3 linked regions of the Dinghuibacter silviterrae genome follow. The main gene of each other region encodes a partner of the protein of the gene in region 3 in a complex. Links are inferred from orthologs where the notes say so. Each region holds a gene or a part of one and is shown on either strand. Other genes may lie near its edges.

What was found.
Region 1: the proteins of tsaD (region 3) and tsaB are in contact, whole or in part, in a solved structure (PDB 4WQ4), measured with the Escherichia coli proteins. The link is inferred for Dinghuibacter silviterrae from one-to-one orthologs.
Region 2: the proteins of tsaD (region 3) and tsaE are in contact, whole or in part, in a crystal structure (PDB 6N9A), measured with the Thermotoga maritima proteins. The link is inferred for Dinghuibacter silviterrae from one-to-one orthologs. Residues at the interface, in WP_004082750.1 of Thermotoga maritima: Cys10, Asp11, Arg49, His50, Leu82, Gly84, Gly135, Gly136, Glu154, Thr155, Leu156, Asp157, Asp158, Ser159, Glu162, Asp165, Lys166, Arg169, Leu170, Tyr175, Lys213, Thr214, Leu217, Tyr218, Gln221, Arg222, Asn324; in WP_004082108.1 of Thermotoga maritima: Leu37, Gly38, Lys46, Lys57, Val59, Lys60, Ser61, Thr63, Phe64, Thr65, Leu66, Met67, Val69, Pro71, Tyr82, Arg83, Leu84, Asp86, Asp88, Phe89, Asp93, Ile128, Asp130, Glu131, Arg134.

Annotation. Positions count from the first base shown.
Region 1 is NZ_SODV01000001.1:584,913-588,045, reverse strand. Bases 143-3,121 are described here. They hold tsaB (tRNA (adenosine(37)-N6)-threonylcarbamoyltransferase complex dimerization subunit type 1 TsaB), read right to left. Parts: upstream 2,015-3,121; coding sequence 1,271-2,014; downstream 143-1,270. Other genes in these bases: EDB95_RS02555 (RidA family protein), read left to right, coding at 2,693-3,079; EDB95_RS02560 (3-hydroxyacyl-CoA dehydrogenase family protein), read right to left, coding at 1,998-2,663; EDB95_RS02570 (ArsR/SmtB family transcription factor), read right to left, coding at 781-1,131; EDB95_RS02575 (MBL fold metallo-hydrolase), read right to left, coding at 143-691. Also shown: more of EDB95_RS02575, read right to left, coding at 1-142. UniProt on the Escherichia coli protein: Required for the formation of a threonylcarbamoyl group on adenosine at position 37 (t(6)A37) in tRNAs that read codons beginning with adenine.
Region 2 is NZ_SODV01000001.1:1,332,002-1,335,109, reverse strand. Bases 87-3,040 are described here. They hold tsaE (tRNA (adenosine(37)-N6)-threonylcarbamoyltransferase complex ATPase subunit type 1 TsaE), read right to left. Parts: upstream 1,791-3,040; coding sequence 1,383-1,790; downstream 87-1,382. Other genes in these bases: EDB95_RS05905 (RecQ family ATP-dependent DNA helicase), read left to right, coding at 2,049-3,040; EDB95_RS05910 (P-type ATPase), read left to right, coding at 1,817-2,065; EDB95_RS05920 (alanine dehydrogenase), read right to left, coding at 123-1,337; EDB95_RS05925 (ABC transporter ATP-binding protein), read left to right, coding at 87-142. Outside these bases: more of EDB95_RS05925, read left to right, coding at 1-86; more of EDB95_RS05905, read left to right, coding at 3,041-3,108. UniProt on the Escherichia coli protein: Required for the formation of a threonylcarbamoyl group on adenosine at position 37 (t(6)A37) in tRNAs that read codons beginning with adenine.
Region 3 is NZ_SODV01000002.1:1,079,352-1,082,396, forward strand. Bases 142-3,032 are described here. They hold tsaD (tRNA (adenosine(37)-N6)-threonylcarbamoyltransferase complex transferase subunit TsaD), read left to right. Parts: upstream 142-1,028; coding sequence 1,029-2,036; downstream 2,037-3,032. Other genes in these bases: EDB95_RS21720 (ABC transporter permease), read left to right, coding at 142-1,001; EDB95_RS21730 (sensor histidine kinase), read left to right, coding at 2,132-3,032. Also shown: more of EDB95_RS21720, read left to right, coding at 1-141; more of EDB95_RS21730, read left to right, coding at 3,033-3,045.

The sequences.
Region 1 (3,133 bases), on a different replicon or contig from region 3:
AATATTGGGGAGGAGCCGACAAGCCTTCCGTAACCGCCTTTATAAAAGTTTCCTTGTCCTGGGGCTGGAGGGCATAGTTGGTTGCTTTTTCTTCACCCAATGTGCTATGGGTGTGTGGGCCGAGGTTTTTACCGCAGCTGCTGCCCGGCCCGTGTGCGGGATAGATGATCACGCTGTCGGGCAAGGGGAGAACCTTTTCGGCAAGGGAATCGTACAGCATCCCGGCCAGCTCTTCTTTGGAAAGACTGCCGCTGCTGAGATCGGGACGGCCAACGTCACCGACAAACAGCGTATCCCCTGTAAAAAGCGCGTGCGGCGCGCCTTGCTCGTCCTTAAGAAGATAACAGGTAGATTCTATCGTATGACCAGGGGTATGAAGGACCTCCAGGCTGACATCGCCAATCCTGAATGTTTCTCCATCCGCGGCTTTGTAGATGGGGAAAGCCGTTTCCGTCCCGGGACCGTACACGATGGGTGCGCCTGTCTTACGCGACAGGTCGAGGTGGCCGCTGACAAAGTCGGCGTGGAAGTGCGTTTCGAGTATATACTTGATGGTGGCTCCCCTTTCTTCCGCCAGGTGGATATACATTTCCACGTCGCGGAGCGGGTCGATGACCAGGGCTTCCTTGTTACTTTCTATATAGTATGCGGCCTCACTAAGACAATTGGTATATAGCTGTTGTATAAACATAGATCCGTATTAAACTACAGAGGGAGTACCTTCATAGGAACTCCCTGCTGGCGTTGTAAAAGAATTTGAGACGTTTCGGATGGGGCGGGTTATCCAACCAGTTCTTCCACGAATTTCGAAATCTCTTCTACCCGTTTGGTATTGATCGTATACCAAATGAATTTGCCTTCCCTCTCGGTCATCACTATACCAGCTCTGCGAAGGATGGCCAGGTGTTGAGAAGCGACAGACTGTTCTAACCGGAGTTTGGTATAAATCTCGGTTACCGTCATCTTCTCGTGCTCGTCGATAAGGCGGACCACCTGTTGCCTGAGCTTATGATTCAAAGCACGCAATACCAACGCAGCTTTTTTAACGCTCAGCAAGTCGACCCGCACGGCACTTTCTTTTGCATGCTTACCATGCAACACCATTGCATAAGGAGTTTGAGTCTCTGCCATAATTCTACACTTTATCAAAATCGTTAATGCAAAGTTACACCATCATATATCAGGAAGGTGTAATTATTCTGTTAAACCAGGACGTACTGCAAAAATATTACATTTATCTGAAAAGTGAACTGTGCTTTGCAGCCTGCCTTTATTTGTTCTTGTGGAATTCTTTGAGGTACAGGGGTTCGAGGTAGGCAAGACCTGCCACCGCGCCCGCCTGGTAGCGGGCTTCAGCGATAGGGGAGAGGTCGGCGACCGAATGTTGTATCAACAAAAATCGTGCTTTGTTCGTGGAAAACTTTGGCTTCCATTTCAAGCTCCCATCGCCGCTGAAAATGAGATAGTTGTTTTTTATATAGGGGTCGAAGACCATGGGGTCGAGGATCATAGCCGTGGGCTCTAAAACGGCCTCGCCTATGGCGTCGTAGATCGCGGTGAAGACTTCATCGCGGCGGGCGTCGATCATGGGGCAGAAGAGGGGGGCGCCGGGGGCGGCCTCGTCGGCCGCAGCTTTTGAGGCCCCGCGGGGTGTGCCGTCGGCGGCCCCGGCTGCCGCGGCTTCCAACGCCCACGCCCTTCGGGCCGCGTGGGCCATGACTTCCAGGGTCACCACGGGGATGAGGGGTTTGCCCAGGGCATAGGCCAACCCCTTGGCACTGGAAAGGCCTACCCGCAAACCGGTATAGGAACCTGGGCCGATCGTAAGGGCGATGGCATCCAGGCTGGACAGCGGTATCCCGAGCTTCCCCGTGAGCGCGGCTATTGCCGGCTGCAGGAAAGAGGCGTGTTCCTTTTGCTCATCGTTGGCGATGGCGTCGAGGATCCGGCCGTCCCGGGATATACCCACGGAAGCATAGGGTGTGGCGGTATCTATATTAAGCAGTAAGGCCATGGGTTGATTCTTCCTTTAAACGGGGAGCGACGGTGTAGATGGGATTTTCGCGGGCGAGGGTTTCCAGGAGCGAGACGATGGAGGACAGGCCGATATGTCTTGCCCACTCAAACGGTCCGTAAGGATAATTGGTGCCGAGCCGCATGGCGGTATCGATCGCTTCTTTGGTACTTACCTCCTCACCAAGTGCCAGATAGGCTTCGTTGATGATCATGGAGACTACGCGTGCGGAAGGCATCCCGGGCTGGTCCGGCAGGAGCTCGGGGGTTTTGCCCCAGGCTGCGCAGAACGCACCGGCCTTTTCAGCCGCGGCCGGGTGGGCGACGAGCTCGGCCAGGGGTCTTTGTAGAAAGGTGTTCCAGGCGTTGATGCGGACGAAGCGATCGTCACTGGTGCGTAAAAGGCCCGGCACGTCGTTGACCAGGATGAGGGCCGCGGGGTATTGCGCCAGCGCCGGGGTGCGCGGGGGCGCGTAGTCGAGGTCGAGGACGAAGTCGGGTGGCGCGGCAGAGGCGAATGCCGCGGTTCTCGCGCTGTCGAACGCCGTTGCGCCGGGCGCCTCGACCCATGTCGCTTCTATGGCGGAGCCCTCAAAGATGTTCCCGAAAATTTCGCGCGTGGCGCGGGTGGCAAAGACGATTCCCTTCATTTGGGTCTTTCAATGTATTTTGCAAAGATATGAGCAAGAAGATAATTCAAACGGATAAGGCGCCCGCTCCCATCGGGCCGTACAGCCAGGCCGTACTGGCAGGGAACCTGTTGTTTGTTTCCGGGCAGGTGGCCCTTACTCCCGGAACCGGCGAGCTGGTGACCCAGGACATTGCCTCTGAAACGCACCAGGTCATGCACAATATCAAAGCGATCCTGAACGAGGCGGGGCTGGACTTCCAGCACGTCGTAAAGACATCGATCTTCCTTTCGGATATGGGGTTGTTCGGCGCGGTCAACGAGATCTACGGGAGCTATTTCAGCGGGGCTTACCCGGCTCGCGAGACGATGGCCGTAAAAACGTTGCCGAAGAACGTGAACGTCGAAATCACCGTGACCGCGATGGTCGGCGCATAAGTGCGCGCACCGCTGGGCCTGAAAGGTGCGCCCACGGCGTCTCGCGGCGCGGGC
Region 2 (3,108 bases), on a different replicon or contig from region 3:
GTACGACTTATACCACCGGCTGATCGCAACCCACGGGGCGGGGCGTACGATTATCGTCAGCAGCAACGATCCGGATGAATACGATTTCTGCACGCAGGTGATGTCGATCGCCGGGTTCAAGACTAGCGCTGGCTCGCGATGAGCAGGTTCAGGTCGGTGTACTTGAGGTCAAACCTTTGGCTGAGATGAAAATTCGTCAGCGACCCCTTGAACAGATAAATCCCGCTGCGGATCGACACCTTGTGCCAGACGAGGCTTTCGAATCCCCCGCTCTCCGCCGCTTCCAATAACAAGGGCATGAGGACGTTGGAAATCGCCTGGCTGGCCGTACGGGCAAAGCCGGACGGGATATTGGGGACGCAATAGTGGATGACCCCGTGTTTGATAAAGATCGGGCTTTCCAGGGAAGTGATCTCGGAGGTTTCGAAACAGCCGCCGCGGTCGATGCTCACGTCGACGACGACACTGCCCTGGCGCATCTGCGAGACCATTTCCTCGGTGACGACGATGGGCGTCCTGCCCCCACCGGAGGACAACGCCCCTACCGCCACGTCGCAGGTTTTGAGCTGTTTGGCAAGGATTTTTGGTTCGATCACGGAGGTAAAAAGCCGGGACCCGATATTGTTCTGCAGCCGTTTGAGGCGGTAGATGCTGTTGTCAAAAATCTTTACGCTGCTTCCCATGGCCATGGCCGTACGGGCCGCAAATTCCCCTACGATGCCCGCGCCTAAGATGATGACCTTTGTCGGCGGGATACCGGAAATCCCTCCCAAGAGCACGCCCTTGCCGTTGTTGGCATTGCTGAGGTACTGCCCGGCGATGAGCATCACGGCACTCCCGGCGATCTCGCTCATGGAGCGGACAATGGGATAGTTGCCGGAGTCGTCTTTGAGGTTCTCGAAAGAAAGGGCGGTGATGCGTTTGGCCATCATCTTTTCGAGGATCTCACACTTCATGACGGCCAGGTGGATGGGAGAAATGATGACCTGGCCGGCTTTGAGGCATTCCAGTTCGGGTTCGCCGACGGGGGCGCTTTTGATGAGCACGTCGCTTTGATAAACTTCCTTTTTGTCATACGCGATCTTCGCCCCCGCGTCGCTGTATTCCATGTCGGAATAGTGGGCGCCTTCGGCAGCCTTGTATTCCATGACGACCTTGTGTCCGTTGGACACCAGGACGCTCACGGCCTCCGGTGTCAGGGGAACACGGTTTTCATTGAACCAGTTTTCCTTGGGTATACCAATATGCAAGGAGGTTCCCTTGGGTTTGACGTCCAGGGTTTCCTCCAGGGTTTCGTAGGTGAATGAAGTCGCCAAAAAGGGCTTCTTGACAGGCATAGTCGTGCAACGATTAAATGGGATGGTAAATATACAAAATGCGCGTCAGACCTTCAACCGCCGTGTTTCGGGGTCCACCACCTCCAGCCAGGCGTGGACGGTTCCCTCCGGGAGCAGGCCGGGCGCCCGCTCCGGCCACTCCACCAAACACGTCTTCCCCGAATACAGGTATTCCTCCATCCCCGCCTGTAACGCCTCTTCCTCCCCCTTTAACCGGTACCAGTCCATGTGATAGATCCCCTCACCTGCCCGGGTCCGGTATTCGTTGACCAGGGCAAAGGTCGGACTGGACACATGGCCATCCACCCCCAGGGCTTCGCAAAAGGCATGGGTGAACGTTGTCTTACCGGCCCCCATCTCGCCGTGCAGGGCGATGACGCAAGGCACGCCGACCGTGTCGAGTAAGCGGGAAGCCGCCTGGGGTAATTCCTCCAGGGAATAGACTATATCCATCCCACAAAGATGGTAACTTTATGCCGATGAACGTCACCGCCTTTATGATCGCCTTTGACGATCAATACCAGGAGCTTATCTTTCCCGTTGCCCCCCAGGAGCTGCGCGCCGGCGACCTGGTGTTGCTGAAAGCGGGTGAGGTCGTACCCGCGGATTGCAAGCTGCTCACGGGAGAGATCCTGGTCGGGGAAACCGTCCGGACCCCTCCCCAGGTCGTGGAAAAAGGGGGATTGATACAAAGCGGGACCGCCAAAGCCTATGTCTACGCCGCTTGATGTCCTGAAAACGTATTGGGGTTTCGAGGGCTTCCGCCCCCTCCAGGAGGAAGTCATCACACCGCTGCTGGAAGGCAAGGACGTCCTTGCCCTGCTGGCGACAGGGAGCGGCAAGTCTCTTTGTTACCAGGTACCGGCGCTTTGTTTGCCCGGTCTTTGCCTGGTCGTCAGTCCCCTGATCGCCCTCATGAAAGACCAGGTGGACGCCCTCCTGGAGAGGGGGATCCCGGCGGGCGCCCTCTACACGGGTATGACCTGGCAGGAAAGCGAAGCCCTTCTCCAGCGCGCCCTGAGGGGACAGATCAAGCTGTTGTACGTCTCCCCCGAACGCCTGGAAACCCAGGCGCTGGCCAGCTACCTGCCCGGTCTGGATATCCGCCTGGTGGCCGTCGACGAAGCGCACTGCGTATCGGAGTGGGGACACGACTTCAGACCGGCTTACCGCAGGATCGCCGACATCAGGGAAGCGCTCCCCGGTGTTCCTTTTCTCGCCCTGACCGCCACGGCTACGCCCGAGGTCAAGACGGATATTGTCCAACAACTGGAACTGCGGTTCGCCGAAATCATCGAAGGACCGCTGCTGCGGCCCCGGCTGTCGCTACAGGTGCGGTCTTCCGGAGACAAAACCGGGGAACTGTTGCGTTTCCTGTCCGCCACCCCCGGGACCGGCATCGTCTATTGCCGGAACCGCCGGACCACCGAAGACCTCGCGTCCTTTCTACGGTCGCGGGCGGTTAGCGCCGCCCCTTACCATGGCGGTATGGGCCCGGAAGCAAGGTCAGCCGCCCAGGACGACTGGATGTCGGGACACACAAGAATCATGGTCGCTACCAATGCTTTCGGGATGGGGATCGACAAACCCGACGTCCGCTGTGTCGCCCACTTCGATGCCCCGGATTGTATCGAAAATTATTACCAGGAAGCGGGCCGCGCGGGCAGGGATGGCCACCCGGCCGTGGCACTCCTGTTATATGGAGCCTCCGACCTGCGTACGCTCGAAGCCTTGCCGGGTCAGCGCTTTCCGCCGGAAGAAGCGGTCCGGG
Region 3 (3,045 bases):
GGAAGTACCTCAGCCGGCCCACGCCCAAGTACGAAGAGCTTCGGTTTATCAAGGAGCGCGCGGACTATGCTGCACACGCCGCTATTTTTTTCAATGGTCAGACCAACCTCGAATACGGAGATTTTGCCCTGACCAACGTCAACTGGTACGGGGTTACTGAAGAGTTCAACCTCATTCAAAACGTCGACGTCGGTTATGGGCGTTTTATTCTCCCCTCCGAGTTTCAGTATGGGACGCCGGTGGCCGTCATGGGCTACACCACCGCTGAGAAATTGTTTGACGATCCCCCCACCGCCGTTGGCAAAACCATAGAGATCAAGGGACACAAAGTGCTGATCGTGGGGGTTATCCGGAAACAAGGCAACTCGCTCATCGGCGGATGGGACTTTGACAACGTCGTTGTCATTCCCTACCAGTTCTGCACCTCGTTCGCCAACGTCCACAACCAGGACATGGCCATCCTCGTCCGCGGTAAAGAAGGCATCCCCCTCGACGAGGTCAAGGGCCAGCTCCGGGGCGTCATGCGCGCCGTCCGGCGACTCAGCCCCAAACAAGATGACAACTTCGCACTCAACGACGTCACCAGCGGCACCAGCGAACTCAATTCCATTTTTGGCGGGATGACGCTCGGGGGCTTTGCCATCACCATCCTGTCCTTTATCGTCGGCATCTTCGGCGTCGCCAACATCATGTTCGTCACCGTCCGGGAACGGACCCCCATGATCGGCCTCAAAAAGGCCATCGGTGCCAAACGCCGGACCATCCTCCTCGAATTCCTGCTGGAATCCGCCTTTCTTTGCGTACTCGGCGGTGTCATCGGGCTCATCCTCGTTTTCCTCCTGACCTTTTTACTCAGCAGCGTCGTCCATTTTACCGTCTCCATTTCCTTCGGCCTCTTTCTCGGATCGGTCCTCTTTTGCATCTTCACCGGCATGCTCGCGGGCATCATCCCCGCGTCCATCGCCGCCAGGATGGACCCCGTCAAGGCCATTCGCAGCTAATGGCTGCTATGGCGTACCTTTGCGGCCATGAGTACGACCATCCTCGCCATCGAGTCTTCCTGTGATGAAACCAGCGCAGCGGTTTGTAAGGACGGACAGATCCTTACGAATTATATCGCGGGACAGGCGGTCCATGAGCAGTTTGGTGGGGTAGTCCCCGAGCTGGCGAGCCGGGCCCACATGCAGCACATCGTCCCGGTGGTGGACGTTGCCCTCAAACAGGCGGGCGTTACGGTCACCGACCTGGACGCCATTGCTTTTACCCAGGCACCGGGGTTGATCGGTTCATTGCTCGTGGGGAGCTGTTTTGCCAAATCGCTGGCGCTTGCCCTGGACAAGCCCCTGATCGCGGTGCACCACATGCAGGCCCATGTGTTGGCCAACCTGATTGCGGAGCCGGCGCCTTCTTACCCTTTCCTTTGCCTGACGGTCAGCGGGGGACATACTCAGATTGTACTTTGCCGGTCGCCCCTGGACATGGAGGTGTTGGGGGAGACGCTGGACGACGCGGCAGGCGAGGCCTTTGACAAAAGCGCCAAGCTCCTGGATCTGCCGTATCCCGGGGGGCCTTTGATCGACAAACACGCGCGCTCCGGGAACCCCGAACGGTTTGCTTTCCCCGAGCCTCAGATCCCGGGTCTGAACTTTAGCTTCAGCGGTCTGAAGACCTCCATCCTTTATTTTCTCCAGGACGGGAAGCGTGCCGACCCGGATTTCGTCCGCAAAAACCTGGACGACATTTGCGCGTCTATCCAGCACCGTATCGTCACCATCCTTCTCCACAAACTCGGCCGGGCGGCCAAGGAAACCGGCATCCGCGAGGTGTGTATCGCCGGGGGCGTATCCGCCAACAGCGGCCTTCGTACGGCCCTGAAGGAAATGGGGGAGCGGCGGGGGTGGAATACGTATATCCCTGCTTTTCAATATTGTACGGATAATGCCGGGATGATCGCCCAAACGGCGTGGTACCTCTATCAGGCGGGGCAGTTTGCAGACCTTTCGGTCAGCCCGAGCGCAAGGGCGGAATGGGCATAACCCAGCCGGCGGGTTTGTCACATCTTTTCACCGGTTCGTCACATGATGACTTCCGGCCCCGCCGGGCGCCGTAACATTGTGTGAAAGTTTACCGCATGAACCTACGACAGCTGGAATTTTGGGTGGCCACCTTACTCGTCACTGTATCGCTTTCTGCTTCCCTGGCCTGGATGGACGGGGCAGGCCAGGCGTCGGTGGCCGATGTACGGCGGGAATTTTGGAATTCCGGGTTGCGGTTTAACTATGTCATGAATTATTTCCTGCCCCACATCCTCCCGGCGTTGTTCTATTATGGAGGATTCCTGGCGGTGATGTTCCTGGGGTATCCGCGCTTTTTCGAAACCAAAAGAAATGATGCTTTTATCACCTTCCTGCTGGGCGTCCTGGGAGCGATGACGTTGTTGTTTGCGTTTAATACCTTTCTGGGAAGCCCGGGCTATAGCGAGAATTATACCGGGCCGGAACGGCTGGCGGGCAGGCTGGTGACCTTTTTCAGCCGCGGACTCATCATGGCCTTGCAATTTATGGCGCTGATAACGGCGTATATCCTGATCAGGGTTTATGTCATACCGGCGTTGATGTCGCGGAGCAAACGAAGCCTGAAGGCGCAGTCCTTTATGACGCATTTTCAGGCCTTTCTTTTTATATGGGTACCGGCCATAGCCGCGGTCTTTTTTGTGCGCCGGGATGCGCTTGACTTTATGATTTTTGTTGCTTTTTGTGCCCTGCCCCTGGCCTTTTTGGTCCACGCCCTGAATTATAACTGGCTGATCCCGTATAGGGAGCAAAAGCGGTTGTCCTGGTGGAAGTATTGGGCGTTGTATCTGATTCTTTCTTTTGCCATGTGCGTGCCGGTCGTGCTGGTGTTCGAGGCGACGATAGGGTCGGTTTCCTTTGACCCCGGGGCGGTGCTGGTGGTGACGTATATATGGATCCTTGTCCTGGTCACCCCCCTGACCTGGATACTTTATCTGTACGGCCGCAAGACAACCGGTCGTTTGAACCAGTT